2 regions of the Nocardioides sp. B129/18 genome follow, and region 1 is predicted to be linked to the other one. Evidence: riboswitches for the same ligand, from Rfam matches in the RefSeq annotation. Region 1 holds a riboswitch; the other holds the start of a gene.

Region 1 (15,528 bases):
GGCGTCGGGGCGTCGCCGTCGTGGTCGCCGCGCGGCCCGCCCTTGCCGGGGCCGCCCGCGGGACCGCCCTTCGGCGGCGTCGGAGCGGTCTCGGTGCCGGTGATCGTGAAGCCCTTGTCGAGCTTGACGATCAGGTGCTTGCCGTCGTCGGCGATGTGGGCCTCGTAGGCGCCGGCGGGGTCGGTCTCGGTGCGCTCGATCGTGGCGTCGGGGTACTTCACCTTGACGGCCGCCTCGACCTTCTCCTTGGTCGTGCCGGTGAGGGCCTTCTCGCCGGCGCGCGGACCGCCCTTGCAGGCGCCCGGCCCGCCGTCGGGGCCGCCCTGCGGGGCGGCCGGGGCGGTCGAGGATCCCGAGTCCGAGCCGCTGTCGGCGGAGGCGGTGCCGGAGGCGGCGAGCACCGCTCCCCCGGCGAACCCGGCTCCGACGAGGGCGGTGGAGGCGGCGACGAGGCGCACGCGCTGGTTGATCTTCATCGATCGTCCTTCCTGAGCGCTCGGTCGAGCGCTTCCCTCTCGACGATGCGGAGCGGTCCTCGCCGCCCGGTGTCAGGACCCTGGCAGGAGGCTGTGGACCGCTGAGGGGCATCGGACAGACTGACCCCGTGAGCCTGAGCCCGACCCGCCGGATCGTCGGCCTCGACGTCGCCCGCGCGGTCGCGATCGTCGGCATGATCGGCGCGCACGTCGGCGCGATGCCCGAGGACGTCACCTGGAGCGATCCGTCGACGTGGACCGCACTCGTGCACGGGCGGGCGTCGATCCTCTTCGCCCTGCTCGCCGGCGTCTCGCTGGCCCTGCTCAGCGGCGGCAAGGACGCCCACCTGCGCCTCGAGGGCGACGGCCTGCGGCGTCTGCGGCTGCGGCTGGTGGGACGCGGGATCGCGATCCTGGCGATCGGCGCGGTGCTCGACCTGCTCGGCACTCCGATCGCGGTGATCCTCGGCCTCTACGGCGTCGTGTACGTGCTCGCCGTGCTGTTCGTGACGTGGCCGCCGCGCCGCCTGGTGGTCGTGGCCGGCGCGCTCGCGCTGGTCGGCCCGCCGCTGCTCCAGGTCGTGCGACGACTCTCCGACGACACCGCCGGCCCGACCGCCCGGCTCCTCGTCCTCGGCTCCTACCCCCTCAGCGTGTGGCTGGTGTTCGTGCTGGCCGGACTGGCGATCGGACGCACCGGCCTGAGCACGGTGCGGATGCTCGGGATCCTCCTCGGCGGCGGCGCCGCGCTGGCGGTCGTCGGCTACGGCCTGGGCGCGCTGGTCGGCAGCGGCGTCATCGATCCGCTCTCGAACACCCGCGTCACCGACGCCTGGACGGCCGTGGCCCCGCACTCCGGCGGCACCCCCGAGATCCTCGCATCCGGCGGCCTGGCGATGCTCGTGCTCGGCGTGTGCCTGCTGCTGGGCCTGGCGATCCCGCACGTGCTGACGCCGCTGGCCGCGCTCGGCTCGATGCCGCTGAGCGCCTACACGCTGCACCTCGTGGTCGTGCTGGTGGTCATCGACGGCCCCGGCGGGGAGCTCGAGCCCGACGACGGGCTGTGGGTGGCCACCGTCGTCGCCCTGGTGGTGCTCGCCTACGCCTGGCGGACGCTGGTGGGCCAGGGTCCGCTGGAGCGCTGGGTGGCCGCGGTGGCGCGCCACGTGGAGGGCGCCGACCACCCCTCTGGCGACGCGGCCCCGGCCTGATCGGCCTACGGTGCCCGAAACCCCTGGAGGTCTCGGTGCCCGTCGTCCGCTCGCTCACGTCCCTCACCGCGCTGGCCCTGCTGACGCCCGTGCTCGCGTTCTCCCCCGGCGGCCCGGCCGCGCAGGGCGCGGAGACGGCCGCCCCGGTGCCGGTGCGCTCCCACGCCTACTCCTACGCCCGCTCCAAGGAGGTCGTCGAGACCCGCGTGCTCGGCCACTCCCCGAAGGGCCGGCGGATCGTGGCCTACCGCAAGGGCAACCCCGCCGCGTCGCGCACGATCGTCGTCCTGGGCCAGATGCACGGCGACGAGACGGCCGGACCGCAGACCGCGCGGTTCATCCGCGACGAGCTGGCCGTCGACTCCGACGTCGACCTGTGGATCGTGCCCACGATGAACCCCGACGGCGCCGCGCTCGGCACGCGGAGGAACGCCCGCAGGGTCGACCTCAACCGCAACTGGCCCACCGCCGGCTGGGTCAGCGGCCCGACGAGCTCGGGCTACTACGGCGGCCCGCGGCCGGCGTCGGAGCCCGAGACCAGCGCGATGATCCGGTTCCTCGCCGACGTGCGGCCGGAGTACGTCACCTCGCTGCACCAGCCCTTCGGCGCGGTCGGGAGGAGCAGCAAGCTGCCGGCCTACGTCGACCGCCTCTCCTACTGGCTGAGGCTGCCCGCGGAGTGGATCGGCGCCCCGACGGCCGGGGGCGGCGGGGGCGGGTCGTCGTCGGACGACCCCACCCTCACCTCCTGGTACAACAAGCGCTACGACGGCGTCGCCATCACCGTCGAGCTGCCGCGCCACCCCAGCACCCGCTACCGCACCTGGACGGCGGGCACCGGCATCCTGAAGGCCAACCGCGCCAACTGGTAGTGCGGGCTCACACCTCCACCCGCGCCCCCATCAGCACCGTGCGCTCGCGCGGCAGCGCGAAGTGCTCGGCGGCGTCGGCGGTGAGGTGCGAGGTCGCGAGGAAGAGCCGGGTGCGCCAGGCCGCCATCCGCGGACCGTCGAGGTCGGCCTCGCCGGGGTGCAGATCGATGGTGGAGAGGAACCAGGTGGCGTCGGCGAGGTCGAGGCCCGGCGAGAGCCGCGCCAGGGCCGCTGGCACGTCGGGGGTCTCGGCGTAGCCGAAGCGCAGCGTCACGTGCAGGAGCCCGTCGTGCGGGTCGCCGAGGTCGTCGACGACGATCCGCTCGGTCTCCTCCACCCGCGGCACGGGCTCGACGTCGACGGCCAGCACCACGATCTGCTCGTGCCGGACGTGGTTGTGCTCGACGTTGGCGCGCAGGGCCAGCGGCGCGGTGCTGTGGCCGCGGTTGAGGAACACCGCCGTTCCCGGCACGGTCGTCAGCGCCGCCGGGTAGAGCCGCAGGTCCTCGGCGAACTGCTGCAGCGAGCCCTCCATGCGCCGGCGCCGCGCGGTCACCAGCGCGCGGCCGCGCTGCCAGGTGAGCATGACGACGAACGCCGCCAGGGCGATCGCCAGCGGCAGCCAGGCGCCGTGGACGAGCTTGGTGAGGTTGGCGGCCAGGAACAGCAGGTCGACGCCGAGCAGCACGCCGAAGCCCAGCACCAGCACGACCTTCGGCACCCGCCAGGTGCGCCAGGCGACGAAGAGCAGCAGCAGCGTCGTCACCAGGATCGTGCCGTTGACGGCCATGCCGAAGGCGTAGGCCAGGGCCAGCGAGCTCTGGAAGATCACCACCAGCGCGAGCACCGCCACCATCAGCAGGCCGTTGATCCACGGCACGTAGACCTGGCCGGCCGTCGAGCGGGAGGTGTGGACGACGCGCAGCCGCGGCAGGTAGCCCAGCTGCGCGGCCTGCGCGGCCACCGAGAAGGCGCCGGTGATGACGGCCTGCGAGGCGATCACGGTCGCGGCGGTCGCGAGCACGACCACCGCCAGCCGCACGGCCTCGGGCGCCAGCAGGAAGAACGGCGCCGACGCCGCAGACGGGTCGTCGAGGATGAGCGCGCCCTGGCCGAGGTAGCTCAGCGCGCACGCGGGGAAGACCAGGCCGAGCCAGCCCAGCGCGATGGGGCGGCGGCCGAAGTGGCCCATGTCGGCGTAGAGCGCCTCGGCGCCCGTGACGGCCAGCACGATGGCGGCCAGGGCGAAGAACGCGAGCTCGACGTGACCGACCAGGAAGCCGATGGCGTAGGTGGGCGAGAGCGCGAGGAGCACCTCCGGCGCCCGCTGGATGCCCCCCACGCCCAGCACGCCGATCGCGACGAACCAGGTGATCATGATCGGCCCGAACAGCCGTCCGACGGCCGCGGTGCCGAAGCGCTGGGCCAGGAAGAGGCCGAGCAGGATGCCCGCGGTCAGCGGCACCACCGCGCCCTCGAGGCCCGGCCGCACCACCGTGACGCCCTCGACCGCGGAGAGCACCGAGATGGCCGGGGTGATCATCGAGTCGCCCAGGAACAGCGCGGCGCCGAACACGCCGGCGGCGGTGAGCAGCGCGACCAGCCGGGACCGGCCGTCGCGTGCCCACCGCCGCAGCAGGGTGATCAGCGCCAGGATGCCGCCCTCGCCGCGGTTGTCGACCCGCATCGCGAGCAGCACGTAGGTGACGGTGACGATGAGCACCACCGACCAGATCACCAGCGAGACGACGCCGAGCACGTTCTCCCGCACCACCGGCACCGGGTGCGGGTCGTCGGGGCTGAAGACCGTCTGCAGGGTGTAGACGGGGCTGGTGCCGATGTCGCCGAAGACGACGCCGAGGGCGCCGATGACGACGCCGCGGCGCAGGCGGTCGTGGGGGTGATGCTCGGGATCAGCGGTGCTCACCTCGCGAACCTAGGAGCGCTGCGGCGTCCTCACGGTCGTCGTTGACGGGATCCTGACGCGTGGGCCCGCTCACGCCCGAGGCCGCGGCGTCGACGTAGACCGTCGCCCCCATCGCCAGGAACTCCTCGGACTTCTGCGCGAACTGCTCGCGGACGTCGTGGCTGATCCGCATCGAGCAGAACTTCGGGCCGCACATCGAGCAGAAGTGCGCGGTCTTGGCCGACTCCGCCGGGAGGGTCTGGTCGTGGAAGGCCTCGGCGGTCACCGGGTCCAGCGAGAGCGCGAACTGGTCGCGCCAGCGGAACTCGAACCGCGCGCGGGAGAGGGCGTCGTCCCACTCCCGGGCCCGCGGGTGGCCCTTGGCGACGTCGGCGGCGTGCGCGGCGAGCTTGTAGGTGATGACGCCGGTCTTGACGTCGTCGCGGTCGGGCAGGCCCAGGTGCTCCTTGGGCGTGACGTAGCAGAGCATCGCCGTGCCGTGCCAGGCGATCGCCGCGGCGCCGATGGCGCTGGTGATGTGGTCGTAGCCGGGCGCGACGTCGGTGGCCAGCGGGCCGAGGGTGTAGAAGGGCGCGCCGTGGCACCAGTCCTGCTGCAGGACGACGTTCTCCTCGACGAGGTTCAGCGGCACGTGGCCCGGGCCCTCCACCATCACCTGGACGTCGTGCTCCCACGCCCGCTGGGTCAGCTCGCCGAGGGTGCGCAGCTCGCAGAGCTGGGCCTCGTCGTTGGCGTCCGCGACGCTGCCCGGGCGCAGGCCGTCGCCGAGGGAGAACGCGACGTCGTAGCGGGCGAGGATCTCGCACAGCTCGTCGAAGTGGGTGTAGAGGAACGACTCCTCGTGGTGGGCCAGCATCCAGCCGGCCATGATCGAGCCGCCGCGCGAGACGATGCCGGTGACCCGCTGCGCGGTGAGCGGCACGTAGCGCAGCAGCACGCCGGCGTGGACGGTCATGTAGTCGACGCCCTGCTCGCACTGCTCGATCACGGTGTCGCGGTAGACCTCCCAGGTGAGCGCCTCGGCGCGACCGTCGACCTTCTCCAGCGCCTGGTAGAGCGGCACGGTGCCGATCGGGACGGGGCTGTTGCGCAGGATCCACTCGCGCGTGGTGTGGATGTCCTCGCCGGTGGAGAGGTCCATGACGGTGTCGGCGCCCCACGTGACGGCGTGGGTGAGCTTGTCGACCTCCTCCTCGATCGAGGAGGAGACCGCGGAGTTGCCGATGTTGGCGTTGATCTTCACCAGGAACCGGCGGCCGATGATCATCGGCTCGGACTCGGGGTGGTTGACGTTGCTCGGGATGATCGCGCGTCCCGCGGCCACCTCGCTGCGCACCAGCTCGACGTCGCAGCCCTCGCGGGCGGCGACGAACTCCATCTCGGGGGTCACCAGGCCGCGGCGTGCGTAGGCCATCTGCGTGACGGCCCGGCCGTCGCGGCTGCGCAGGGGACGCCGCCGCTCGCCACGCCACTCCCGGCTCGAGGCGCCGCGGCGCACCGCGGAGCGGCCGTCGTCGGCGAGGGTGGCGGCGCGGCCGTCGTAGGCCTCGACGTCGTCGCGCTCGGCGATCCAGGCGGCGCGGCGGGCCGGCAGGCCGACGGCGGGATCGGAGCCGGGGCCCTCGGTGCAGTAGCGGTCGAAGGTCTCGCCGTTGGTGAGGGCCACGCGGGTGACGGGCACGCCGAGCGGCCCGACCTCGAGGCGGGTGTGGGAGTCGTGGACGGTCATGCGGAGAGTCCTTCCAGGAGTCGGGTGATGACCTCGGCGGGGTCGGGCGAGCGCATCACCGCGCCCATGACCGCCACGCCGTCGGCGCCCGCTCCGAGTGCGGACGCCAGGTTCTGGGGGGTGAGGCCGCCGAGCGCGAGCACCGGCAGGGGGTGACCGGCGAAGGCGGACGGGGGCAGCGCGGGGCCGTACCCCGGCTTGGAGTCCGTGGCCGCGAACGGCGAGAGCGTGACGTACTCCGCGCCCTGCGCGGCGGCCCGAGCGACCTCGGTCCGGTCGTGGCAGGAGCGGCCGTGCGGCAGCCCGCCGGCCTCCTCGACCGTCTGGTGCGCGGCCAGGTGCACGCCGAGCGCGCCGGACAGCGGGGTGCGCGCGCCGCGCACCCGCAGGCCCAGCGCGAGCGCCTGGGCCACGATCTCAGCCCGCTCGTCCTCGGGGCGGTGCAGCTCGCGCACGACCACGTCGCGCAGCCCGGCCTCGGCGCAGGCCGCGAGGGTGTCGACCAGATCGCGGCCGGGCGGCAGCTGGGCGGCGTCGGTGAGCAGCAGCAGGCGCGGCACGCCGCTCATGTGATCCGCCCGGCCGTCGGCGAGGACGCCCGGGCGACCGCGCGGCGCGGGATCCGACCGGCGCCGCGGGCCAGCGCGCCGGCCTCGACGCCGAGCCGCAGCGCGTGCGCCATCGCGACGGGATCCTCGGCGCGGGTGACGGCCGTGGCGGCGAGCACCGCGTCGCAGCCGAGCTCGATCGCGAGAGCGGCGTCGCTGGCGGTGCCGATGCCGGCGTCGAGCACCACCGGCACGTCGACGGCGGCCACCACGGCCTCGATCGCATGCGGGTTGAGCACGCCCAGGCCCGAGCCGATCGGCGAGCCCAGCGGCATCACCGCAGCGCAGCCGAGGTCGGCCAGGCGCCGGGCGAGCACGGGGTCGTCGGTGCTGTAGGGCAGCACGGTGAACCCGCGGCGCACCAGCAGCTCGGCGGCCTCGAGCAGCCCCACGGCGTCGGGCATCAGCGAGGTCTCGTCGCCGATCACCTCGAGCTTGATCCACTCCGTGCCGAGCGCCTCGCGCGCCAGCTCGGCGGTGAGCACGGCCTCGCGCGGCGTGCGACAGCCCGCGGTGTTCGGCAGCAGCGGGACGCCGCGGGCGCGCAGCGTCTCCACCAGTCCCCCGTCGACGCCGGCCTCGGCGCGGCGCATCGAGACCGTCACCAGTCCGGGGCGCGCCGCCTCGAGCACCGGCTCGAGGAGGTCGAGGCGGGGCAGGCCGCCGGTGCCCAGCAGCAGCCGGGAGCCCAGCGTGCGTCCGGCGATGACGAGCGGCTCGATCGCGCCCACCTCAGCCGCCCTGCACCGCGGTGACGATCTCCACCACGGCGCCGTCGGCCACCGGCGTGGCCTCCCACGCCGCGCGTGGCACCACCTCGCCGTCGAGCGCGACGGCGACGCCCGTGGCGTCGGGCAGGCGCCGGGCGACGAGCTCGGCGAGGGTGGCGGCCGGCTCCTCCGGCGCGCCGTTGACGGTGATGGTGCTCATGCGGGACCTCCGAGGGGTGCGGGCTCGGGCACGGACGGCAGGAAGCGGCGGGGATCGAGGGCCGGGTCGGGCGCGGCGCCCTCGAGGGCGTCGGCGACGAGCGCGGCCGTGAGCGGCGCCAGCAGCACCCCGTGGCGGTGGTGGCCGACGGCCAGCAGGGTGCGCGGCTCGCGCGGGTGCGCGCCGACCAGCGGCAGGTTGTCGGGCGTGCCGGGACGGTCGCGGGCCAGCACCTCGACGACTTCGGCGCGGTCGAGCCCGGGCAGCACCTCGCGCGCCGCGCCGAGCAGCCGGACGACGCCCTCGACGGTGGCGCGCGGCGGGCCACCCGCCTCGAGGCTGGTGGCGCCGACGACGACCTCGGCGCGTCCGTCGGCGTCGGGCAGGCGGGGCACGACGTAGACCTGCTCGCCGTGCACCCACGCGCGCACCACGACGCTCGGCGGATCGTCGGTGCTCAGCCGGATGATCTCGCCGCGCACCGGCCGCACCGGCACGCCGGGCAGGGCGGCGGACGCGGAGCCGGTGGCCACCACGGTGAGGTCGACGTCGCGGTCGTCGGCGGCGCGCACCTCGACGCGCTCCAGCAGGGCGCCGACGACGGCCCGCGGGTCGACGCTGTGGTCGCCGGGCAGCAGCGCTCCCCCGGCGACGGCGCCCAGGCCCGGCTCGCGCAGCCGCAGCTCGCGCGAGCTCATCTCCCGGGCGGTGCCGCCGAGCAGCGCGGTCTGCCGATCGACCTCCTGCACGTCGCCGGCGTCGACGCCCACGAGCAGCGTGCCGGTGCGCGGCAGGGGGACGTCGAGGCGCTCGGCGAGCCCGGGCCACAGCGCCGCGGAGGCGCGCCCCAGCCGCAGCAGGGCGTCCTCGCCGTGCCAGGTCTCGGCGTCGGGGCAGAGCATCCCCGCCGCGGCGCGGGAGGCGCCTGCGCCCGGGGCCGCGTCGACGACGTGGACGGCATGGCCGCGACGGGCCAGCTCCTCGGCGATGGTGAGCCCGACGACGCCGCCGCCGAGCACGCGCACGTGCATCCGGGTGTTCCTTCCTTCGCCGGCATGATCCGGATCAGGTGTGACGGTCGGAGCGGTGTCAGCTCCCTCTCAGCCCGCTTCCGCGGACTCCCGTGGGTCGCTCTCGACGCTAGCACGCCCTCCGGAGGGTCCGGCGCCGGAGGTTTGGCGCCGCGTCCACCGCGGCAGGAGGACTGGGACGGCAGCGGCGCCCGATCGGGCGGGGGTCGCGCCGCGCCACCTCTCGGAGCACGTCATGCCCCTGCGTCCTCTCCTGCACCGTTCCTTGGCCATCCTCGCCGCGCTGCTGACCACCGGCGGCCTCGTCCTGATCCAGCCGGCCGCGCACGCCGAGACCCTGCGCGAGCGCGCGGACCGGATCCTCTTCTCGACCTCGCTGGCCTCCTTCACCACGCAGTCGAAGGCCAACGCCGTGCCCGACGTCGACGCCGGCGACCCGCTCGTGTGGGCCAACGACGGCTGCTCCAACGACGTCTTCGACGGGTTCGACGACTACAACACCGTCTTCCGCTGGGCGTGCGTGCGTCACGACTTCGGCTACCGCAACCTCGGCAACGGGCCGGCGCTGAGCTCCACCGAGGCCGGCAAGGCCGCCGTCGACAGCCAGTTCCTCGAGGACATGCGGGCCATCTGCGCCGGGCGTCCCAGCGACGGCAACTGCGGGCTGTGGGCGCGCACCTACTACACCGCCGTCCACGCCACCGGCGCCGCCTGGACGGCCTTCTACAAGGGCCAGTGCCAGAGCGGGCGGCTGTGCCTCTTCGAGGACGACGCGTATGGCGACAGGCGCCTGCGCATCACCTCGGCCACCACCTCCATCGCGAACCTCGAGCAGTCCGCGAGCCTGCCCGAGCCGCTGAAGGACTTCGGCGACGAGGCCGACTCGGTGCGCAACACCACGTCCTACGCCTATCGGCTCTACGCCGACAGCGGCTACGCCGGACGCAGCGTCTGCGTGGCCGCGGGCACCTCGATCAGCAGCCTCGACGATCGCGGCATCGGCGACGCCGTGAGCAGCGTGAGGCGGGTCAGCACCTGCTGACCCGCCTCACGGGAGCGTCCGGAGGTGCTCAGAGGATGTGCAGCATCTCCTGGTAGGTCGGCAGCGCCCACAGGTCGTCGGCGACGACGCCCTCGAGCGCGTCGGCGGCGGCCCGCACCGCGGCCATGGCCGGGAGCACCTCGTCGCGGGCGAAGGTCGCGGCCACGAGCGGGTCCTCGTCGTGCTCGTGCGCCAGCGCGGCGCCGAGGGCGGAGAGACCCGCCCGCAGCTCGGTGATCGTGGCGGTGAGCGCGGTGAGGTCGGCCAGGTCGGGCTCGAGGCCGGCGGCCTTGAGCGCGGCGACGTTGGCGGCCAGCTCGGTCTGGTAGCGCACCGCGGCGGGGAGGATCGTCGTGGTGCCCATCTCGAGGGTGGTGGCGGCCTCGACGCCGACGGTGAGCAGGTACTGCTCGCAGCCGACCTCGTAGCGGCTGTGCATCTCGCGCTCGTTGAACACCCGGTAGGTGCTGAAGAGCTCGAGCGCCTCGGGCGAGATGAGCTCGGGCAGGGCGTCGACGGTGGTGCGCAGGTTCTTCAGGCCGCGCTGCGCGGCCTCGACCTGCCACTCCTCGGAGTAGCCGTTGCCGTTGAAGATGACCGCGCCGTGGTCGCTGATGATCTGCGTGAGCAGCGACTGCACGGCCTCGTCGAAGTCGGTGCCGGCGGCGACGGCCGTCTCCAGCTGCGTGGCGCAGAAGTCCAGCGCCTCGGCCATGATCGTGTTGATCACGACCATGGGCGCGGCGACGGTCTGCAGCGAGCCGGGGGCCCGGAACTCGAACCGGTTGCCGGTGAAGGCGAACGGCGAGGTGCGGTTGCGGTCGCCGGGGTCCTTGGAGAGGTCCGGCAGGGTGTCGACGCCGATGATCAGCGTCCCCTTCTCCTTCGAGCGCGTGGCTCCGCCCTTGGCGATCTGGTCGAAGACGTCGGCGAGCTGGTCACCGAGGAAGATCGAGATGATCGCCGGCGGGGCCTCGTTGGCGCCGAGGCGGTGGTCGTTGGACGCCGAGGCCACCGAGACGCGCAGCAGCCCGCCGAACTTGTGCACCGCGCGGATGACGGCCGCGCACACCACGAGGAACTGGGCGTTCTCGTGCGGGGTGTCGCCGGGCAGGAGGAGGTTGCCCTGCTCGGCGTTGCCGATGGAGAAGTTCACGTGCTTGCCCGAGCCGTTGACGCCGGCGAAGGGCTTCTCGTGGAAGAGGCACTCCATGCCGTGCTTGTTGGCGATCTGGCGGAACGTGGTCATCAGCAGCTGCTGGTGGTCCGAGGCGAGGTTGGAGCGCTCGAACATCGGCGCCACCTCGAACTGGCCGGGGGCGACCTCGTTGTGGCGGGTCTTGGCGGGGATGCCGAGCTTGAAGAGGGCCTGCTCGGTGTCCATCATGAACGCCAGCACGCGCTCGGGGATCGCGCCGAAGTAGTGGTCGTCGAACTCCTGGCCCTTGGGCGGCTTGGCGCCGAAGAGGGTGCGCCCGGCGCTCAGCAGGTCGGGCCGCGCGGCGAAGAAGTTGCTGTCGACCAGGAAGTACTCCTGCTCGGGGCCGCAGTAGGAGACGACGTTCTGGGGCTCCTCGTGGCCGAACAGCGACAGGATTCGCTTGGCGTGCACCGACATCGCCTGCTGGCTGCGCAGCAGCGGCGTCTTGTGGTCCAGCGCCTCGCCGGTCATCGAGATGAAGACCGTCGGGATGCACAGCGTGTTCCCGTTCGGGTTCTCCAGGATGTAGGCCGGGCTCTGGATGTCCCAGCCGGTGTAGCCGCGCGCCTCGAAGGTGGCGCGCAGGCCGCCGTTGGGGAAGGACGACGCGTCGGGCTCGCCCTGGATGAGCGTCTTGCCGGCGAACTCCGAGATCGCCGTGCCGTCGCCCACCGGCTCCAGGAAGCTGTCGTGCTTCTCGGCCGTGAGGCCGGTCAGCGGGTAGAAGACGTGCGCGTAGTGCGTCGCGCCCTTCTCCATCGCCCAGTCCTTCATCGCCGAGGCCACGGCGTCGGCGACGTCGGGGTCCAGCGGCGCGCCCTGGTCGATCGTGGAGAGCACGGACTTGTAGACGCCCTTGGGCAGGCGCTTGCGCATCGCCTGCAGGCTGAAGACGTTCTCGCCGAAGATCGCGCCCGGCTCGGCGGCCGGGTCGAAGTCGAAGGGCGGCGGCGTCGTGGCCCGGACGGCGGCGATGGCCTGCAGGCGGACGGGGTTGGCGGTCATGGGCGCTCCCTGGGAGGTGACGGTGGGAGCGGTCTCGGCACCGTCCCTGGGCGGAACCTAGGGAGGTCGTGTCTCGAACATGTTTCGGGCCGGTGACAGGCCAGCCCTCGGACGTGTGAGCCCGGTCTCAGCGACCCGAGCGACGCCGGCCGGCGCCGCCGGCGGAGAACGCCGCGGCGCCGCCGGTGCGCGTGGTGCCCGGACGACCCTGGCCGGACTTCGGGGCCGACGACCGCGGAGCGGAGGACTTGGGAGCGGAGGACTTGGCGCCCGACGCCTTCGGGGCCGAGCCCTGACGCGACTGGCCGCCCTGGCCGCCGCCCTGGCCGCCCTGGCCGGCGGGGCCACGGCCCCGGCCGCCGCGGCGACGGCGACCGCCCTGGCCGGTGCGGGCCTCGCCCGACGGCGCGGCCTGGACGACGACGGCAGGCGCCTCGACGTGCACCTTGACCCGCTCGCCGGGGGCGAGCTGGGTGAGCACCGGGTGGCTGGCGCCCTCGATGCGGGTGGTGGTCGGCTTGATGCCGGCCGCGCGGGTGAGCTGCCGGACGTCGCCGACCTGGTCGGAGGTCATCAGCGTGACGACGGTGCCCTCGGCGCCGGCGCGGGCGGTGCGGCCCGAGCGGTGCAGGTAGGCCTTGTGCTCGGCCGGCGGGTCGGCGTGGACGACGAGGGAGACGTCGTCGACGTGGATGCCGCGGGCGGCGATGTCGGTGGCCACGAGCACCGAGACGTCGCCGGCGTGGAAGGCGTCGAGGTTGCGGTTGCGGGCGTTCTGGCTGAGGTTGCCGTGCAGCTCGACGGCCGGCACGCCGTTGCGGCCGAGCTGGCGGGCCAGCGCCTTGGCGCCGTGCTTGGTGCGGGTGAACACCACCGTGCGGCCGGGCGCGCTGGTGAGGTCGACGAGCACCGGCAGGCGCTGCTCGCGCTCGACGTGGAGCACGTGGTGGGCCATATTCGCCACCGGCGACTGCGCGGAGTCGGCCTCGTGGGTGACGGGCTGGGTGAGGAACCGCTTGACGAGGGAGTCGATCTGGCCGTCGAGCGTGGCCGAGAACAGCAGGCGCTGGGAGTCGGCCGGGGTGGCCGAGAGGATGCGGCGCACGCCGGGCAGGAAGCCCATGTCGGCCATGTGGTCGGCCTCGTCGAGCACGGTGATCTCGATCTTGTCGAGGCGGCAGTGGCCCTGGCCGATGAGGTCCTCGAGCCGGCCCGGGCAGGCGATGACGACGTCGACGCCGCGACGCAGCGCGGTGACCTGCGGGTTCTGGCCGACGCCGCCGAAGACGGTGCGCGAGGTGAGGCCGGTGGCCTTGGCCAGCGGCTCGAGGGCGGCCTCGATCTGGTTGGCGAGCTCGCGGGTGGGGGCCAGCACCAGCGCGCGCGGAGCACCGGGCGTGGGCTTGCGGCCACCGGCGAGGCGGGCCACCAGCGGCAGCAGGAAGGCGTAGGTCTTGCCCGAGCCGGTGCGGCCGCGGCCGAGGACGTCTCGTCCGGCGAGGGCGTCGGGCAGCGTGGCGCTCTGGATGGGCGTGGGGCTGGTGATGTCCATCCCGGCGAGGGTGTCGGACAGGACGGTGGGCAGGCCGAGGTCGGCGAAGGCGTTCACAGCAGGTGCTCTCAGTTCGTGATGCCCCGCCGACGGACCGACCCGCCCGGTGGCGGAGGACCAGCGCACGGAGCCGTCAGATGGAGCATGAGCTGCGACGTGCGGACAACCCGCGGCGGAGACACGACAGGCTGTGCCTCCAACGTAGCCGACGCCGGCCCTCGACCACGCATCCGCGCGGCAGGGGACGGTGTCGTGCCGGTCACTCCACCGGCAGGCCGAGCCCCCGGGCGATCAGCATGCGCTGCACCTCGGAGGTTCCCTCGCCGATCTCGAGCACCTTGGCGTCGCGGTAGAACCGCGCCACCGGGTACTCCTCCATGAAGCCGTAGCCGCCGAAGACCTGGGTGGCGATGCGGGTGGCGGTGACGGCCGACTCGGTGGAGTAGAGCTTGGCCACCGACGCGGCCTGCTTGACCGCGCCGGACGGAGCGCCAGCGTCCTTGAGGGCGGCGGCGCGGTAGGTGAGCAGCCGCGAGGCGTCGAGCATCGTCTGCAGGTCGGCGATCTGGAAGGCGACGCCCTGCTTGCGGCCGATGGGCGCGCCGAAGCTCTGCCGCTCCCCCGCGTAGGCCAGCGCCATGTCGAGGCAGGCCTGGATGGAGCCGGTGGCCAGCGCCGAGATGGCGATCCGGCCGTCGTCGAGGGTGGCGAGGAACTGGGCGTAGCCGCGGCCGCGCTGGCCGAGCAGATGGTCGGCGGGCACCCGGGCGTCGACGAAGGTCAGCGGGTGGGTGTCGGAGGCGTGCCAGCCGAGCTTGTCGTAGGCCGGCTCGGCGGTGAAGCCGGGGGTGTCGGCCGGGAGCATGATCGCGGAGATCTCCGGACGGCCGTCCTCGCGCACGCCGGTGCGGGCGGTGACGGTGACCAGGGAGGTGATCGAGGAGCCGGAGTTGGTGATGAACTGCTTCGCGCCGTTGACGATCCACTCGGTGCCGTCGCTGCTCAGCTCGGCGCGGGTGCGGGTGGAGCCGGCGTCGGAGCCGGCCTCGGGCTCGGTGAGGCCGAAGCCGGCCAGCGCGCGGCCGGCGACGAGGTCGGGCAGCCACCGCTCCTGCTGCTCGCGGGTGCCGTACTCGACGAGCGGGTTGATGCCCAGGCCGACGCCGGCCTGGAGGGTGATGCCCATCGACTGGTCGACGCGGCCGAGCTCCTCGATGGCCACGCAGAGGCTGGTGAAGTCGCCGCCGGCGCCGCCGAACTCCTCCGGCGCGGTGAGCCCGAAGAGCCCGAGCGCGCCCATCTTGGCGACGACGTCGACCGGGAAGTGGTGCTCGCGGTCCCACCGGGCGGCGTGCGGGGCGATCTCGGCCTCGGCGAAGGACCGCACGGTGCGGCGGAACTCCTCGTGCTCGCGGCTCAGCTCGAATGCGGTGTCGTGACCAGCCATGTGACCCAGACTACTCGGCGGGGTTAACGATCGCTAACCGAGGTGATGGGTGAGACTGGACCGGTGACCACGGCCCTCGACCTCGCCCTGCGTCACCCGCGCACGCACGGCGTCGAGGTCACGGTGGCGCAGCTGCGCGCCTACCTCGCCCGGCCGAAGTCCCACGTCGCGCTCGTCGTCGACGCCGACGGCCGCCTGGTCTCCGCGGTGCTGCCCGAGGACCTCCCGGCCGCGGACGACGCCGACACGCTCCCCGGCACCCTCGAGGGCCGGGTGGTGGCGCCGACGACGCCCGCCGCCGAGGTCGAGGCGCTGCTCGCAGCCCGGGGGCTGCGTCGGCTGGCCGTCGTCGACGCCGACGGCCGGCTGCTGGGGCTGGTCTGCCGCAAGCGCCGCTCGGCCGGCTTCTGCGACGACGAGGGAGTCGCCGCGCTGCGGGCCGAGCGGCACGTCTAGGGGCTGCGGATCAGATCTCGGTGCGGCTCTCGCGGACGCTC
Region 2 (15,528 bases), on a different contig from region 1:
CGGGACCCCGCGGAACCTGACGCTCAGTCGCGCGCGTGCCGTCCCGGCCCACGCGCACAGCTCGCGGGGCGGCGCCCACCCCGCCCGGTCGAGCACGACGCCGTTCCCGCTCACCTGCCACACTCGCCCCGTGATCGGCACCCCGCTCTCTGCCTCGTCCACCACCGCGCTGCTCCTCGGCTCGGGTGAGCTCGGCAAGGAGGTGGTGCTCGAGCTGCAGCGGCTCGGCGTCGAGACCGTCGCGGTCGACCGCTACGCCGACGCCCCGGCCATGCAGGTGGCCCACCGCAGCCACGTCGTCGACATGCAGGACGCCGACGCGCTGCGCGCCGTGCTGCGCGCCGAGCGGCCCGACGTCGTCGTACCGGAGATCGAGGCGATCGCCACCGGCGTGCTCGCCGAGCTGGAGGCCGCCCAGGAGTGGCCGCTGCGGGTCGCGCCCACCGCGCGGGCCACGGTGCTGACGATGAACCGCGAGGGCATCCGGCGGCTCGCCGCCGAGGAGCTCGGCCTGCCGACCTCGCCGTACGCGTTCGTCGACACCCTCGAGGAGCTCACCGCGGCGGCCGACGAGCTCGGCTGGCCGGTGGTGCTCAAGCCGGTGATGTCGAGCAGCGGCAAGGGCCAGTCGCTCGTCCGCTCCCCCGACGACCTCGCCGCCGCCTGGGAGTTCGCGCAGACCGGCGGCCGCGGCAGCCAGAGCGCGCGGTGCATCGTCGAGGGCTTCGTGGCCTTCGACACCGAGATCACCCTGCTCACCGCCCGCCACGTCGACGGCACGCTGTTCCTCGACCCGGTGCTGCACCGCCAGGTCGACGGCGACTACGCGGAGTCGTGGCAGGAGGCGCCCGAGGACCGCACCGTCTCCGAGGCGCAGCTCGTCGAGGCCCAGGACGTCGCCCGGCGGATCACCGACGCGCTCGGCGGCTTCGGCCTGTTCGGCGTCGAGCTGTTCCTGACCGCCGACGGCGTGGTGTTCTCCGAGGTCTCGCCGCGGCCCCACGACACCGGCCTGGTGACGCTGGTCAGCCAGGACGTCAGCGAGTTCGCCGTGCACGCGCGCGCCGTCCTCGGGCTGCCGGTGGCCGCCACCCGCTGGCCGGGCGCCGCGGCGTCGTGGCCGGTGAAGGTGGAGGGCCACGGGGTGCCGTCCTTCGACGGGCTCGAGGCCGCCTACGCCGTCGACCCGAGCGTGCAGGTGCGACTGTTCGGCAAGCCGCGGGTCGAGGGCGAGCGCCGGGTCGCGGTGACCCTGGCCCGCGGGGCCACCACCGCCGAGGCGCGCGATCGCGCCCGTCGCGCCGCCGAGGCGCTGCGCGTCACGCTCGACTGACGGATCCCCGACCGGCGTCCCGCTAGGTTCGACAGCACGTGGCCGGGGTGCCCTCCATCGGGGAGGGCTGAGATCACACCCGCCGAACCTGATCCGGCTAGCACCGGTGGAGGGAGCCGACGTGGGACATCTCCGTCCTGATCCCAGCAACGACCTGAGGGACGCCCTGGGCCTCTACCTCGTCAGCCGCCCGATCCCCGATCCGCCCGAGGGCCCGGGCCTGCCGGCGATCGCGGCGCAGGCGGTGGCCGGCGGCGTCGGCATCGTGCAGGTGCGCGAGAAGCACGCCGACACCGCGCGTCGTCGCGCGCTCGCGCTCGCGGTGCGGGAGCACTGCCCGGGGGCGCTGGTGGTGGTGAACGACGACCTCGAGGCGGCGGCCGCGGTCGACGGCGTGCACGTCGGCCCCGACGACGCCCCGCCGACGGTGGCGCGCGAGCGGCTGGGACCCGACGCGGTGGTCGGCTGGTCGCTGCACGACCGGGCCCAGCTCGACGACCTCGACGCGCTGCGCGCCTGCTCCTACCTGGCCGCCGCACCGGTGTGGCCGACGGCCAGCAAGCCCAGGCACACCGAGCCGTGGGGCCTCGACGGCGTCCGCTGGATCGTGGACGCCCTGGCCGAGCGCGGTCTGCCGATCCCGGTGATCGGCATCGGCGGCGTCGACGCCGCCAACGCCGCCGACGTCGTGCGGGCCGGGGCGGTGGGGGTCGCGGTGATCAGCGCGATCCTCGACGCCGACGATCCTGCGACCGCGGCGGGCGCTCTGCGTGCGGCAGTGGGCACGGCAGTGAGCAGGGCGGCGAGCACGGGGGACGCATGAGCGCGCGCGAGCCCGTCGTCCTCACCATCGCCGGCTCCGATCCCTCCGGCGGCGCCGGCCTGCAGGCCGATCTCAAGACCGCGACGGCGCTCGGCTGCTACGGCGCGAGCGTCGTCACCGGGCTCACCGTGCAGGACACCACCGGCGTGCACGGCGTGCACCCGGTGCCGCCGGAGGTGGTGCGCGCCCAGCTCGACGCGGTGGCCGCCGACCTCGACGTGCGCGCGGTCAAGACCGGCATGCTCGGCGACGCCGCCCTCGTGCGCGCCGTGGCCGAGGGCCTGGACGCGTCGCTGCCCGGGGTGCCGCTGGTGCTCGACCCCGTCATGGTCGCCACCTCGGGTCACCGCCTGGTGCCCGCGGACGCCGTCGCCGCGATCGCGGAGCTGCTGGTGCCGCGGGCGCTGGTGGTGACGCCGAACGCGCCGGAGGCCGAGGTGCTCACCGGCACCGCCGATCGCCCCGAGGCGGCGCGGCGACTCCTCGCGATGGGCGCGCGCTGGGCGCTGGTGAAGGGCGGGCACGTGCCGCGCGACGGCGTGGTGACGGACCTGCTCGTCGACGCCGACGGCGAGCGGCGGCTCGAGGCGCCCTGGCTCGACACCCCGCACACCCACGGCACCGGCTGCACGCTCGCGGCCGGCATCGCCGCACGGCTCGCACTGGGCGACGACGTGCCGGACGCCGTCGCCGCCGCGCACGCGTTCCTCCAGGGGGCGCTGCGCTCGGGCGCGGGGCGGCTGGTGGGCCGCGGCCACGGTCCGGTCGACCACCTGTGGCGGCTGCGGGGGTCCGTCGACTGACCCCCGATCCGGCAGGCACTTCAAGTTAGGTTAGGCTCGCCTTACCTACTCGGAAGGACGCCTTCATGCCCCCCTCTCCCGACGCGCGGCACCTCGTCCACGCGCGCACCGCCGACCACCTCGACGCCCTGCTGCGCACCGGCCTCACGCACCTGCACGGCCGGCTCGCCGCGGCCACCCGGCCGCACACCGGCGCCGACCCCGCCGAGGTCGCGGCCCGCGTGGCCGCCGTCGACCTCGACCGTCCGCTGGCCGACCCGGCCGCCGCGCTCGCCGAGCTCGACGCCGTGTGGCTCGACGACGCCGTGTGGTTCCACGAGCCCGGCTACGCCGCCCACCTCAACTGCCCGATCGTCGCGCCGGCCGTGCTCGCCGAGCTCCTCACCGCCACGGTGAACCCGAGCATCGACACCGTCGACCAGTCGATGGGCGCCACGTTCATCGAGCAGCGGCTCATCGGCTGGACCGCCGGCCTCCTGGGCTTCGACGCCGACCGCGCCGACGGCGTGTTCACCCCCGGCGGCACCACCTCGAACCTGCAGGGCCTGCACCTGGCCCGCGACCACGCCCGCGAGCGCACCGGCGCGCCGCTGGAGCGCCTGCGCGTGCTGGCCTCGGCCGACGCCCACATGAGCGTCGACCGCGCCGCGCGCCTGCTGGGCCTGGCCCCCGACGCGGTCCTCAGCGTGCCCGTCGACGCCCGCCGCCGCATGGATCCCGTCGCCCTGGCCCGCAGCCTCGAGGCGATCCTCGCCGCCGGGCTGGTGCCCGCGGCCGTCGTCGCCACCGCCGGCACCACCGACCACGGCGCCATCGACCCGATCGAGGCGATCGCCGCCGTGCTCGACGAGCACGTCGCCACCCACCCCGACGCCCATCGCCCCTGGCTGCACGTCGACGCCGCCTACGGCGGCGGGCTGCTGCTCTCGGCCCGGCACCGCGGCCGGCTGGCCGGCGTCGAGCGCGCCGACTCCGCCACCGTCGACTTCCACAAGACGTTCTTCCAGCCGGTGGCCTGCAGCGCGATCGTCGTGCGCCAGGCCGACCACCTGCGCCACGTCGCCTGGCACGCCGACTACCTCAACCCCGCCGACGGCGGCGGCACCGGCGTCCGCCCGGCCGACCAGGTGGCCAAGACCCTCCAGACCACCCGCCGCTTCGACCCCCTCAAGCTGTGGCTGACCCTGCGGCTGATCGGCGCCGAGACCCTCGGCTCCTACGTCGACGCGCTCGTCGAGCTGGCCCGCGCGGCGCACGCCGACCTCGTCGACGACCCGCGCATCGAGCTGCGGGCCGCCCCCGAGCTCTCCACGCTGCTGCTGCGTCCGCGTCCAGCCGACGACTCCCCTGCCGCCGCCGACGCCGTCGACGCCCTCGTGCCGCTCGTGCGCCACGACCTCGCCCGCGAGGGCCGCGCGCTCGTTGCCTCCACCCGGGTCGACGGACGCCGCTGGCTCAAGCTCACGCTGCTCAACCCGATGGCCGGGCTCGACGACGTCCGCGCCATCGTCGAGGAGATCGCCTCCGCCGCCGACCGCCGGACGCGCGCAGCCGCGACCGCGGGAGCCCGCGCATGAGCGGCCACGTGCACGACCTCGTCGGCATCGGCCTGGGTCCGTTCAACCTCGGCCTAGCGGCGCTCGCCGAGCCGATCGACGACCTCGACGCGGTGTTCCTCGAGGCGCGCCCGCGCTTCGAGTGGCACCCCGGCCTCATGCTCGACGACGCCACCCTGCAGGTGCCGTTCCTCGCCGACCTCGTGACGCTGGCCGACCCGACGTCGCGCTGGTCGTTCCTGGCCTGGCTCAAGGCCACCGGCCGGATCTACCCCTTCTACCTGCGCGAGCACTGGCACCCGCTGCGCCGGGAGTACTCCGACTACTGCCGCTGGGTGGCCGAGCAGCTGGCCTCGGTGCGCTTCGGCTGGCCGGTCACCAGCGTCGAGCACGACGGCGAGGCCTACGTCGTCCGCACCGCCGGCGGGGAGACGCTGCGCACCCGACGCCTCGTGCTCGGCGTCGGCTCCCAGCCGCAGGTGCCCGACGTCGTGCGGCGCGCCGGCGGGCCGTGGACGCACACCGGCGACTACCTGCGTCACCGCGAGCGGCTGCAGCGCTGCCGCCGGATCACGATCGTGGGCAGCGGCCAGAGCGCCGCCGAGGTCTACCGCGACCTCCTCGCCGCCAGCCCCGAGCACGACTACGAGCTGGTCTGGCTCACGCGCAGCGCCCGGTTCTTCCCGCTGGAGTACACCAAGCTCACCCTCGAGCTCACCTCGCCCGAGCACACCGCGTACTTCCATGCGCTCCCGCCGCGCCTGCGCGACCAGCGCCTCGAGGAGCACCAGTCGCTCTACCGCGGCATCAGCGCCGACCTGATCGACGAGATCTCCGACCTGCACCACCGCCTGCGCGCGCTCGGCCACGGGCCGCGCACGACGCTGGCGGCCGGCTGCGCGCTCGAGGACGCCGTCTGGGACGGTCGCGAGCACCGTCTGACGCTGCGCCAGCGCGACCTCGACGAGCCGTTCGAGGTCGCCACCGACGGCCTGGTGCTCGGCACCGGCTACGCCACCCCCGTCCCGTCGTTCCTCGACCCCGTCCGCGATCGGCTGCGGCTGGACGCGCAGGGTCGCTACGACGTCAGCCCCCACTACGCGGTCGACCGCGCCGGAGGAGAGATCTACGTGCAGAACGCCGAGTCCCACACCCACGGACTGGTGGCCCCCGACCTCGGGATGGGCGCCCACCGCAGCTCGATCATCCTGCGCGAGGTGCTCGGCCGCGAGGTCTACCCGATCGAGGAGCGGGTGGCCGTGCAGACCTTCGGCGTGCCGCAGGGCCTCGAGGTCCTGCCGGGCCGCGAGCGGGCGGGAGCGCTGCGATGAGGACCGGCCTGACCTTGGAGCCGCTGGTGCTCGACGACGCCACCGTCGCCACCCTCCACGCGTGGGTCACCCACCCGCGTGCGGTGTTCTGGCAGATGGGCGACGCCACGCCCGCCGAGGTGCGCGAGGCCCACGAGGCGCTGCTCGCCGACCCGCACCACCGCGTCCTGCTGGGGCGGGTCGACGGCGAGCCGGCGTTCCTCGCCGAGCTCTACGACCCCGCGCTGGCGCAGGCCTCGGAGATCGCCCACCTCGACGAGCTGGAGCCCGGCGACCTCGGCATGCACGTGCTGCTGGCCCCACCCCGTCGCCGGGTGCCCGGCCACACCCGCGCCGTCATGGCCGCCGTGCTCGACGCCTGCTTCGCCGATCCGACGGTGCGGCGCGTCGTCGTCGAGCCCGACGTGCGCAACGAGGCCATCGCGCGTCGCAACGCCGAGGCCGGGTTCCGGGTGCTGCGCGAGGTGCCGCTGGCCACCAAGACCGCCGCGCTCAGCGTGCTCGAGCGCGCCGTGCACGAGCAGCGACGTCCGCGCGTCGACGACCACCTGCGTCCCGACGTGCTCGCCGCCGCCCAGCGCCACCTGGTCACCAAGGCGCTCGGTGAGCTGAGCCACGAGCGGGTGCTGACGCCGCGCCGCGACGCCGACGCGTGGGTCGTCGACGGCCTCGGCGTGGAGTACCGCTTCCACGCACAGGTGCAGCCCGGCGAGCACTGGGCGATCGAGCCCGACAGCGTCGAGCGGCTCGTCGACGGCGCGCCCACCGAGCTCGACGTCCAGCGCCTCGTGCTCGACCTCGTCGACGTGCTGCCGCTCGGCGACGGCGTCCTGCCGCTGTACCTCGAGGAGCTCGCGACCACGCTGGCCGGACGCTGCTGGCGACTGGCCCACCCCGGCCCGTCGGCCCGCGCGCTGGCCGACGCCGACCACCTGACCGTCGAGGGCGCCATGACCGACGGGCACCCCGGGTTCATCGCCAACAGCGGCCGCATCGGCTTCGGCGTCACCGACCAGCACCGCCACTCCCCCGAGTCGGCCGCCGGGCTGCGGCTGCAGTGGCTGGCCGCCCGCCGCGACGCGACGCTGCTCTCCCTCGGGGAGGGAGTCGAGGTGGAGACGCTGCTGCCGGGCAAGGAGTGCCGTGACCGGTTCGACGCACGGCTGCGCGGCCTGGGCCTCGACCCGGCCGACTACCACCTGCTCCCGGCGCACCCCTGGCAGTGGGAGCACACGCTGACGACGACCTTCGCCCCCGACCTCGCGCGACGCGACCTGGTGCACCTCGGCGAGGGCGACGCCGTCCACGTGCCGCTGCAGTCGCTGCGGACGATGGCCGACGTCGACGACCCGACGCGGCCCTACGTCAAGACCGCCGTGGCCGTGCGCACGATGGGCTTCACCCGCGGCCTGTCCCCGGCCTACATGGCCGACACCCCGGCCATCAACGACTGGGTGCACGCGCTGGTGACCTCCGACCCCGAGCTGCGCTCGAGCGGCTTCGAGGTGCTGCGCGAGCGGGCCGCGATCGGGTACACCGGCGACGTCTTCCACGCCACCGACGCCACCGCGTCCGCGCCCCAGCGCAAGATGGTGGCCGCGCTGTGGCGCGAGAACGTCTCGACCCGGCTGGCCGAGGGCGAGCGGGCGATGACGCTGGCCGCGATGCTGCACCGCGACCCCGACGGCGTCCCGCTGCTGGCCGCGCTGATCGAGGCCTCCGGGCTGTCGCCCGAGGCGTGGCTGGCCGACCTGCTGCGGGCCTACGTGCGTCCGCTCGTCCACTGCCTGCTGGCCCACGACCTCGCGTTCATGCCGCACGGCGAGAACGTCATCGTCGTGCTGCGCGAGCACCGGGTGGTGCGCACGATCGGCAAGGACGTCGGCGAGGAGATCGCGGTGCTCTCCGAGCGTCCGCTGCCGGAGGCCTGCGAGCGGGTGCGGATGCTGGTCGGCGACGACGAGCGGGCGCTGCCGATCCTCACCGACGTCGTCGACGGCGTCCTGCGCCACCTCGCCGCCCTGGCCCAGGACGCCGGCCTGCTCGACGTCGAGCGGTTCTGGGCGCTGACCCGCGCCGTGATCGAGGAGCACGCCGCCGACCACCCCGAGCTGGCCGACGCCGTCGCGCACTACGACCTGCTGCGACCGCGGTTCCGGCACTCCTGCCTCAACCGGCTACAGCTGCGCAACCCGCGCACGATGGTGAGCCTGGACGACCAGGCGTCGTCGTTCCTCTACGCCGGGTGGCTCGACAGCCCGCTGGTCCACGGCTGACGGCGCGGGCTGTCGGCAGGGGGCCGTAGGTTGCTCCGCATGGACTCGGTCTCCTGCCACAGCCCCGAGGGGCAGCGCGTGCTGCGCGGGTTCCTCGACGACGACGGCCGCCTGCACACCATCCCCAGCAAGCGCTCCAAGCAGCTGGTCGTGCTCGACTGGCTCGTCCAGGACTTCGAGCCGGGCCGCCGCTACCCGGAGGCGGAGGTCGTCGAGGTGCTGACCCGTCGCCACCCCGACCACGCCGCGCTGCGCCGCTACCTGGTGATCGAGGGGCTGCTCTCCCGCGAGGACGCCGTCTACTGGCGCACCGGCGGCAGCGTGGCCGACGTCGATGGCTGACCCCCACGCCGACGCGCCGCCCGCCGAGGGCGCGGAGGGCGTCGTGTTCAGCCAGTGCGACTGGTACGGCCTGGAGATCGGCCCGGTCCGGTTCGTCGACTGTCGCTTCGACCGCGTCGACCTCAGCGAGGTCACCACCCGCGGCACGGTGTTCGAGGGCTGCGTCTTCGACGGCTGCCGGTTCAACTCCTCGGCGCACCACACCACCGCGCTGGTCGGCTGCACCCTCGGGCGCTGCCACCTCTTCGACTCCACCTGGGAGGGCTGCAAGCTCACCGGCACGAGCTTCGAGGGCGGCACGCTGCGGCCGATGCGGGTCATCGGCGGCCAGTGGCGCGGGGTGTCGCTGCGCGGCGCCGATCTCTCCCGCCTCGACCTCACCGGCCTCGACCTGCGCGAGGCCGACCTCTCGATGGCCGTGCTGCGCGACGCCGTGCTGCGCGACGCCGACCTCACCGGCGCCACCCTCCGCGAGGCCGAGCTCGCCGGAGCCGACCTGCGCGGCGCCCGGCTCGACGGCGTCGACCTCGCCTCCGCCCGCCTGGCGCGTACCCGCCTCGACCTCGCCGGCGCCATCGTCCTCGCCGAGCAGTCCGGCGCGATCATCGAGCCGTGAGGGCCCGCGCGTCGGCCAACCGGGGTTCGGACCGCTGCACCGGCGTCGAGCCCGCACCGCCATACTGGACCGTCCGCAGCAGACCCTGAGGAGAACCCGCATGACCTTCTTCGACCAGCTCGCGAGCGCCGTGCTCGACGGCAAGCCCGCCACCGCGGACGACGCCCTCGCCGTGCTGCGGGCCCACGACGCCGAGCTGCTCGACGTCGTCGCCGCCGCCTCGCGCCTGCGCCGCGAGCACTTCGGCAACACCGTCAAGGTCAACTACCTGGTCAACCTCAAGTCGGGTCTGTGCCCGGAGAACTGCAACTACTGCAGCCAGGCCGTCGGCTCCACCGCCGACATCCTGAAGTACAAGTGGCTGCAGACCGGCGAGGCGCTCGAGCAGGCCGCGGCCGGTCTCAAGGGCGGCGCCACCCGCGTCTGCATGGTCTCCTCGGGCCGTGGCCCCACCAACCGCGACATCGACCGCGTCACCGACATGGTCGGCGCCATCAAGGGCGAGCACCCCGAGGTCGAGGTCTGCGCCTGCCTGGGCCTGCTCAAGGAGGGCCAGGCCGAGCGCCTCAAGGCCGCCGGCGTCGACGCCTACAACCACAACATCAACACCGCCGAGTCCCACCACGACGAGATCGTGCAGACCCACACCTACGCCGACCGCGTCGACACCGTCGGCAAGGCGAAGTCCGCCGGCCTCTCGCCGTGCTCGGGCCTCATCGCCGGTCTGGGCGAGAGCGACGAGCAGCTCGTCGAGGCGCTGTTCGCGCTCAAGGAGCTCGACTCCGACTCCATCCCGATCAACTTCCTCATGCCCTTCGACGGCACCCCGTACGAGAACACCTGGGAGCTCGACCCCACCCGCTGCGTGAAGATCCTCGCGATGGCGCGCTTCGTGTGCCCCGACAAGGAGATCCGCATCGCCGGCGGACGCGAGATGCACCTGCGCTCGCTGCAGGGCCTCGCGCTGCACGTGGCCAACTCGATCTTCCTCGGCGACTACCTCACCTCCGAGGGCCAGGCCGCCGAGGCCGACCTCGAGCTCATCCGCGACAACGGCTTCGTCGTCCTGGGCTCCGAGGAGCACCTGGCCGAGACCGCCGCCGAGCGCACCGCCGTCGACCCCGCGATCCGTCGTCGTGGCGCCGGCACGGAGCTCGCGCCCAACGCCTGAGCCGCGCGCCCCGCACCTCCCACCACCAGGGGTCCTCGGCCGGCGTGGCGACGTCGAGGGCGAGGTCACATCCGGGCCGCTCACGCCCTGGGCCGCCCGGGTCGCGAGGGCCGCCGAAACCTAGGATCGTCCAGATGTCCCCGAACGCCGCCGCCGACCCTGACCGCGGACGTGCGCCCCTCGGCACCACCCCCGCCGAGCTGCTGGCCTACGACCGCGAGCACGTCTGGCACCCCTACACCTCGATGACCGACCCCGCGCCGGTGCGCCTGGTCACCGGCGCCGACGGCGTCCGCCTGCGCCTGGCCGACGGCCGCGAGCTCGTCGACGGGATGTCGTCGTGGTGGGCGGCCGTGCACGGCTACAACCACCCGGTGCTCAACGCCGCGCTGGCCGAGCAGGCCGGCCGGATGGCGCACGTCATGTTCGGCGGGCTGACCCACGAGCCGGCGATCCGCCTGGGGCATCGGCTGGTGGAGATCACCCCCGCCGGCCTCGAGCACGTCTTCCTCGCCGACTCCGGCTCGGTGAGCATGGAGGTCGCGCTCAAGATGGTGCTGCAGCACCAGCGCGGCCTGGGCCGCCCCGAGCGCACCCGGATGCTCAGCGTCCGCGGCGGCTACCACGGCGACACCTTCGGGGTCATGGGCGTGTGCGACCCCGTCGGCGGGATGCACTCGATGTTCGCCGACGTGCTCCCCCAGCACGTCTTCGCCGACCGACCCCCCGCGCACGACGCCGACGAGGCGACGATCGCCGCCTGGGCCGACGGCGTCCGCGCCCTCGCCGCCGCGCACGCCCACGAGCTGGCCGGCGTCGTCGTCGAGCCGCTGCTGCAGGGCGCCGGCGGCATGTGGACCTACCCGGCCGCCTGCCTGCGGGTGCTGCGCGAGGTGGCCGACGAGCACGGCCTGGTGCTGGTCTTCGACGAGATCGCCACCGGCCTGGGCCGCGCTGGCACCCTCTTCGCCGCCGATGCCGCCGGGGTGGCCCCCGACGTCCTCGCGCTCGGCAAGGCCCTCACCGGCGGCTACCTGACGATGGCCGCGGTGCTGTGCACCGGCGAGGTCGCCCGCGGCCTCTCGGCCTCGGAGTCCGGCGTCCTCATGCACGGGCCCACGTTCATGGGCAACCCGCTGGCCTGCGCCGTCGCGCTGGCCAGCCTCGACCTCCTCGAGAGCAGCGACTGGTCGGCCAACGTGGCCCGCGTCGGCGCCGGACTGCGCGCCGGGCTCGAGCCGCTGCGCGGCACCCCGGGCGTCGCCGACGTGCGCACGCTCGGCGCGGTCGGCGTCGTGCAGCTCGACCACCCCGTCGACGGTGCGAAGGCCGCCGACGCCGCCGCCGAGGAGGGCGTGTGGCTGCGCCCCTTCCGCGACCTGATCTACACGATGCCGCCCTACGTCACCTCCGACGACGACGTCGCCCGGATCTGCCGCGCGGTGGCCCGAGCCAGCGAGGTGGCCTGATGGACGAGGGCTACGGCGCCGACGTCTCCTGGGGGGAGTGGCTGGCCGACCAGGCGGCCGCGCGGGAGGCCGCAGGCCTGCGACGCTCGCTGCGTCCGCGGGCCGTCGACGACACCACCATCGACCTCGCCGGCAACGACTACCTCGGCCTGGCCCGCGACCCCCGCGTGACGCGGGCCGCCGCCGACGCGGCGCTCGCCTGGGGCGCCGGCGCCGGTGCGTCGCGGCTGGTCACCGGCACCCTCGCGCTGCACGAGACCCTCGAGCGCGAGCTGGCCGAGCACCTCGGGCAGCCGGCCGCCCTCACCTTCTCCACCGGCTACCACGCCAACCTCGCCGTCGTCACCGCGCTGGTCGACCGCGACTGCCACGTCGTCTCCGACGCCCACATCCACGCCTCGCTGGTCGACGCCGTGCGGCTCTCCAAGGCCGGGCTCACCGTCGTCCCGCACTCCTCGGTGGAGGCCGTCGCCGACGCCCTGGCCGCCGGCGGCGGGGAGCGGACGCTGGTGCTCGCCGAGTCGATCTACTCCGTGCTCGGCGACGAGGCGCCCCTGCGCGAGCTGGCGGCGGTGTGCGAGGACCACGGCGCGCTGCTGGTCGTCGACGAGGCGCACGGCCTCGGGGTGCACGGCGCGGGCGTCGTCGAGCGGGCCGGGCTCGCGGGCGCGCCGCACGTCGTCGTCACCCTGACCCTCTCCAAGGCGCTGGGCAGCCAGGGCGGGGCCGTGCTCGGCTCCCCCGCGCTCATCGACCACCTGGTCAACCGCGCGCGGCCGTTCATCTTCGACACCGGCCTCGCCCCCGCCGCCGCCGGCGGCGCGCTCGAGGCGCTGCGGATCCTGCGCTCCGAGCCCGAGCTGGCCCACCGCGTGCGCACCCGCGTCGACGACCTCGCCGCCGCGCTCGGCGTCGAGCCGCCCGCCGGCGCGGTGCTGTCGGTGCCGATGCCCAGCCCCCAGGTGGCCGTGGCCGCCCAGGCCGCCGCGCTCGCCGCCGGCGTCCGCGTCGGCTGCTTCCGCCCGCCGTCGGTGCCCGACGGCGTCTCCCGCCTGCGCATCACCGGCAGCGCGGGCGTCCCCGAGGCCGCGTGGGACCGGGCCGTCGAGGTCCTCGTCGCCGTCGTCAAGGAGCACCAGTGAGCACCCGCGTCATCGTCGTCACCGGCACCGGCACCGAGGTCGGCAAGACCATCGCCACCGCCGCGCTCGCCGCACGGGCGAGCGACGCCGGCCGCGTCGTCGTGGTGAAGCCCGCGCAGACCGGCATCGCCGACGGCGACCCCACCGACGCCGACACCGTGCACCGCCTCACCGGCGTCGAGGTGCAGACCTGGACCGAGCTCGACGAGCCGCTCGCCCCCGACTCCGCCGCGCGCCGCGCCGGCATCACGCTGCCGCCGGTGGCCTCCTACGTGCCGCGCATCCTGGCGCTCGCCGCCGACCACGACACCGTGATCGTCGAGGGCGCCGGCGGTCTGCTCGTGCGCCTCGACACCGACGGCGGCACCCTCCTCGACCTCGCCGCCCACCTGCAGGCGCAGGCGCCCGACGACGTCGTCGTCGAGGTGGTCGTGGTCGTCGCCAGCGCCCTGGGCACCCTCAACGTCGCCGAGCTCACCGTCGGCGCGCTGCGCGCCCGCGGCCTCGAGCCCGCCGGCCTGGTCATCGGCTCGTGGCCCGAGCAGCCCGACCTCGCCGAGGGCGTCAACCGCACCGAGCTCCCCCGCGTCACCGCCACCCCCCTCCTCGGCGTCCTCCCCGCCGGCTCGGGTCGACTCCCCCGTGCGGAGTTCGTCGCCGGGGCTCGGGAGTGGCTGGGCTGAGCGGGGCAGTTTCCCCGGATGTCCGGGGAAACTGGACGTTGTCAGGGGAAGCTTCCCCCGACAACGTCCAGTTCTCCCTGACCTGATCCCGCCCGAATCGCGGCTGCGCCGAGACTCACCAGCGCGGCGGACGCCGATCGGCCCACGGCGCGGCCGCCTCGACCTGGGCCGCCAGCCCCAGCAGCAGCTCGTCCTCGGCCGGACGCGCGGCGAGCATGACGCCGACCGGCAGGCCAGCGTCGGTCCAGTGCAGGGGCAGCGAGACCGCGGGCATGCCGGTGACGTTCCAGGCGCTCGTCCACGGCGTGAAGCGCTTCTGCGCCTCGAAGTCCGCGGCCGGGTCGGCGTCGTCGCGCAGCGCGCCCACCGGCAGCGGCGGGGCGGCGAGCGTCGGGGAGAGGACGACGTCGAAGGGCGCGAGCGCCTCCAGCGCCGCGGCGGCGTGACGCCTCAGCGCGCCGATGGCGAGCCCGAAGTCCGGGCCTCTGACGGCGTGGCCGCGCGCGGCGAGCCAGGCGGTGAGCGGACGCAGCAGGTGGGCACGCTCGGGCGGCACCGGGCTGAGCGCGGTGAGCACCGCCCAGCAGGTCTCGAAGTCGGCGACGGCCTCGCGCGGCAGCGGACGGCCGATCGGCTCGACGGCGTGGCCGAGCCCCTCCAGCAGCCGCGCCGCGTCGTCCACCGCCTGCAGGCAGACGGGGTCGACGTCCGGGTCCGCGATGAGCGGCTCGGTCAGCAGCGCCACCCGCAGCCGCCCGGGCGGGCGCTCGCAGGCGTCGAGGAACGTGGTGGCCGGCGGCGGGGCCCACGACGGGTCGCCCGGACGCCGCCCGGCCAGGACGTCGAGCAGCGCGGCGGCGTCGCGGACGGTGCGGGCCAGCGAGCCGGGTGTCGCGAGTCCGACGGGATCGCCGTAGGTCGGCGCCCCGCTGACCCGGCCGCGCGAGGGCTTGAGGCCGACGATCCCGCAGCACGAGGCCGGGATGCGGATCGAGCCGCCGCCGTCCGAGCCCTGCGCGAGCGGGACGAGTCCGGCGGCCACGGCCGCGGCCGCACCGCCCGAGGAGCCGCCGGCCATCCGGGTGCGGTCCCACGGGGTGACGGCGGCGGGGTGGCCCTCCGGCTCGGTGTAGCAGGGCGAGCCGAGCTCGGGCGTGCTGGTCTTGCCCAGGCTCACCAGCCCCGCGCCCTCCATCGAGAGCACCACCTGATCGGAGGTCTCCGGCACGTGCCCCTCGTAGACCGGCGAGCCGAACGACGTCGGGACGCCGGCCGTCGGCTGGAGGTCCTTGATCGCGCTCGGGACGCCCCACAGCGGGCCGGCGTCGTCGGGGCGCCCAGCGCGCAGCAGCGCGTCGGCCCGCGCCAGCGCCTGCTCGGCGGTGACGGTGACGAACGCGCCGAGGGGCTCGACCCCGGGTGATCCGGGATCGAGCCCCTCGATGCGGGCGAGGTGGTGCTCGACGAGCGCGCGCGGGGTGATCTCCCCGGCGCGGACGAGCGCCCCCTGCTGCAGGGCGGTCAGGTCGTGCAGGTCCTGGTCGGTCGCCACCCGGCGAACCTAGCCCGGACCGGCGCAGACCCGGGACTCCCTGCGGTCGACGTCAGGCCGCGAGCTGCTCCGGGTCGGCGTCGACCAGGGTCTGCAGGGCGGCGAGCAGGGTCGCGCGAGTGGCCTCGTCGGCGACCGGGTCGACCTCGAGGGTCGACTGCGAGACGGTGACGTCCTCGACGACCAGCGCGCCGGCGATGCCGGCCGAGCGGGCGGTGTCGGCGTGCGACCACTTGGCGCCGTACGGGGTGGGAGCGGCGCCGAGGACGCCGAAGGGCTTGGCCTTGATGGCGCCGGCGCCGTAGGGGCGCGAGAGCCAGTCGATGGCGTTGTTGAGCACGGCCGGCATCGTGCCGTTGTACTCGGGGGTGACGGCGAGCACGCGGTCGGCGTCCTCGATGGTCTTGCGGACGGCGGCGACGGCGGCGGGC

Evidence for each region. A riboswitch is a leader RNA that binds a small molecule or an ion and turns the genes downstream of it on or off. The one in region 1 is predicted to bind thiamine pyrophosphate.
Region 2: it holds a riboswitch for thiamine pyrophosphate, as region 1 does, so the genes downstream of both, thiE (thiamine phosphate synthase) here and ACZDWJ_RS16010 (FAD-dependent oxidoreductase) in region 1, are expected to answer to the same signal.

The regions. Positions count from the first base shown of each region.
Region 1 is NZ_JBUZJI010000025.1:20,213-35,740, forward strand. It holds gene ACZDWJ_RS15970 (hypothetical protein) at 1-476, opposite strand, end outside; gene ACZDWJ_RS15975 (heparan-alpha-glucosaminide N-acetyltransferase domain-containing protein) at 605-1,687, shown strand; gene ACZDWJ_RS15980 (M14 family zinc carboxypeptidase) at 1,723-2,559, shown strand; gene ACZDWJ_RS15985 (potassium transporter Kup) at 2,567-4,486, opposite strand; gene thiC (phosphomethylpyrimidine synthase ThiC) at 4,473-6,215, opposite strand; gene ACZDWJ_RS15995 (thiamine phosphate synthase) at 6,212-6,784, opposite strand; gene ACZDWJ_RS16000 (thiazole synthase) at 6,781-7,554, opposite strand; gene thiS (sulfur carrier protein ThiS) at 7,556-7,753, opposite strand; gene ACZDWJ_RS16010 (FAD-dependent oxidoreductase) at 7,750-8,784, opposite strand; TPP riboswitch at 8,779-8,888, opposite strand; gene ACZDWJ_RS16015 (phospholipase A2) at 9,020-9,826, shown strand; gene ACZDWJ_RS16020 (glutamine synthetase III family protein) at 9,855-12,032, opposite strand; gene ACZDWJ_RS16025 (DEAD/DEAH box helicase) at 12,160-13,641, opposite strand; gene ACZDWJ_RS16030 (acyl-CoA dehydrogenase family protein) at 13,844-15,031, opposite strand; gene ACZDWJ_RS16035 (CBS domain-containing protein) at 15,095-15,487, shown strand; gene ACZDWJ_RS16040 (DUF6458 family protein) at 15,498-15,528, opposite strand, start outside.
Region 2 is NZ_JBUZJI010000002.1:39,706-55,233, forward strand. It holds gene purT (formate-dependent phosphoribosylglycinamide formyltransferase) at 131-1,333, shown strand; TPP riboswitch at 1,367-1,465, shown strand; gene thiE (thiamine phosphate synthase) at 1,455-2,156, shown strand; gene thiD (bifunctional hydroxymethylpyrimidine kinase/phosphomethylpyrimidine kinase) at 2,153-2,959, shown strand; gene ACZDWJ_RS01870 (pyridoxal phosphate-dependent decarboxylase family protein) at 3,025-4,536, shown strand; gene ACZDWJ_RS01875 (lysine N(6)-hydroxylase/L-ornithine N(5)-oxygenase family protein) at 4,533-5,846, shown strand; gene ACZDWJ_RS01880 (GNAT family N-acetyltransferase) at 5,843-8,122, shown strand; gene ACZDWJ_RS01885 (DUF2087 domain-containing protein) at 8,162-8,464, shown strand; gene ACZDWJ_RS01890 (pentapeptide repeat-containing protein) at 8,457-9,080, shown strand; gene bioB (biotin synthase BioB) at 9,181-10,251, shown strand; gene ACZDWJ_RS01900 (adenosylmethionine--8-amino-7-oxononanoate transaminase) at 10,386-11,720, shown strand; gene ACZDWJ_RS01905 (8-amino-7-oxononanoate synthase) at 11,720-12,862, shown strand; gene bioD (dethiobiotin synthase) at 12,859-13,545, shown strand; gene ACZDWJ_RS01915 (amidase) at 13,661-15,097, opposite strand; gene ACZDWJ_RS01920 (NAD(P)H-dependent oxidoreductase) at 15,150-15,528, opposite strand, start outside.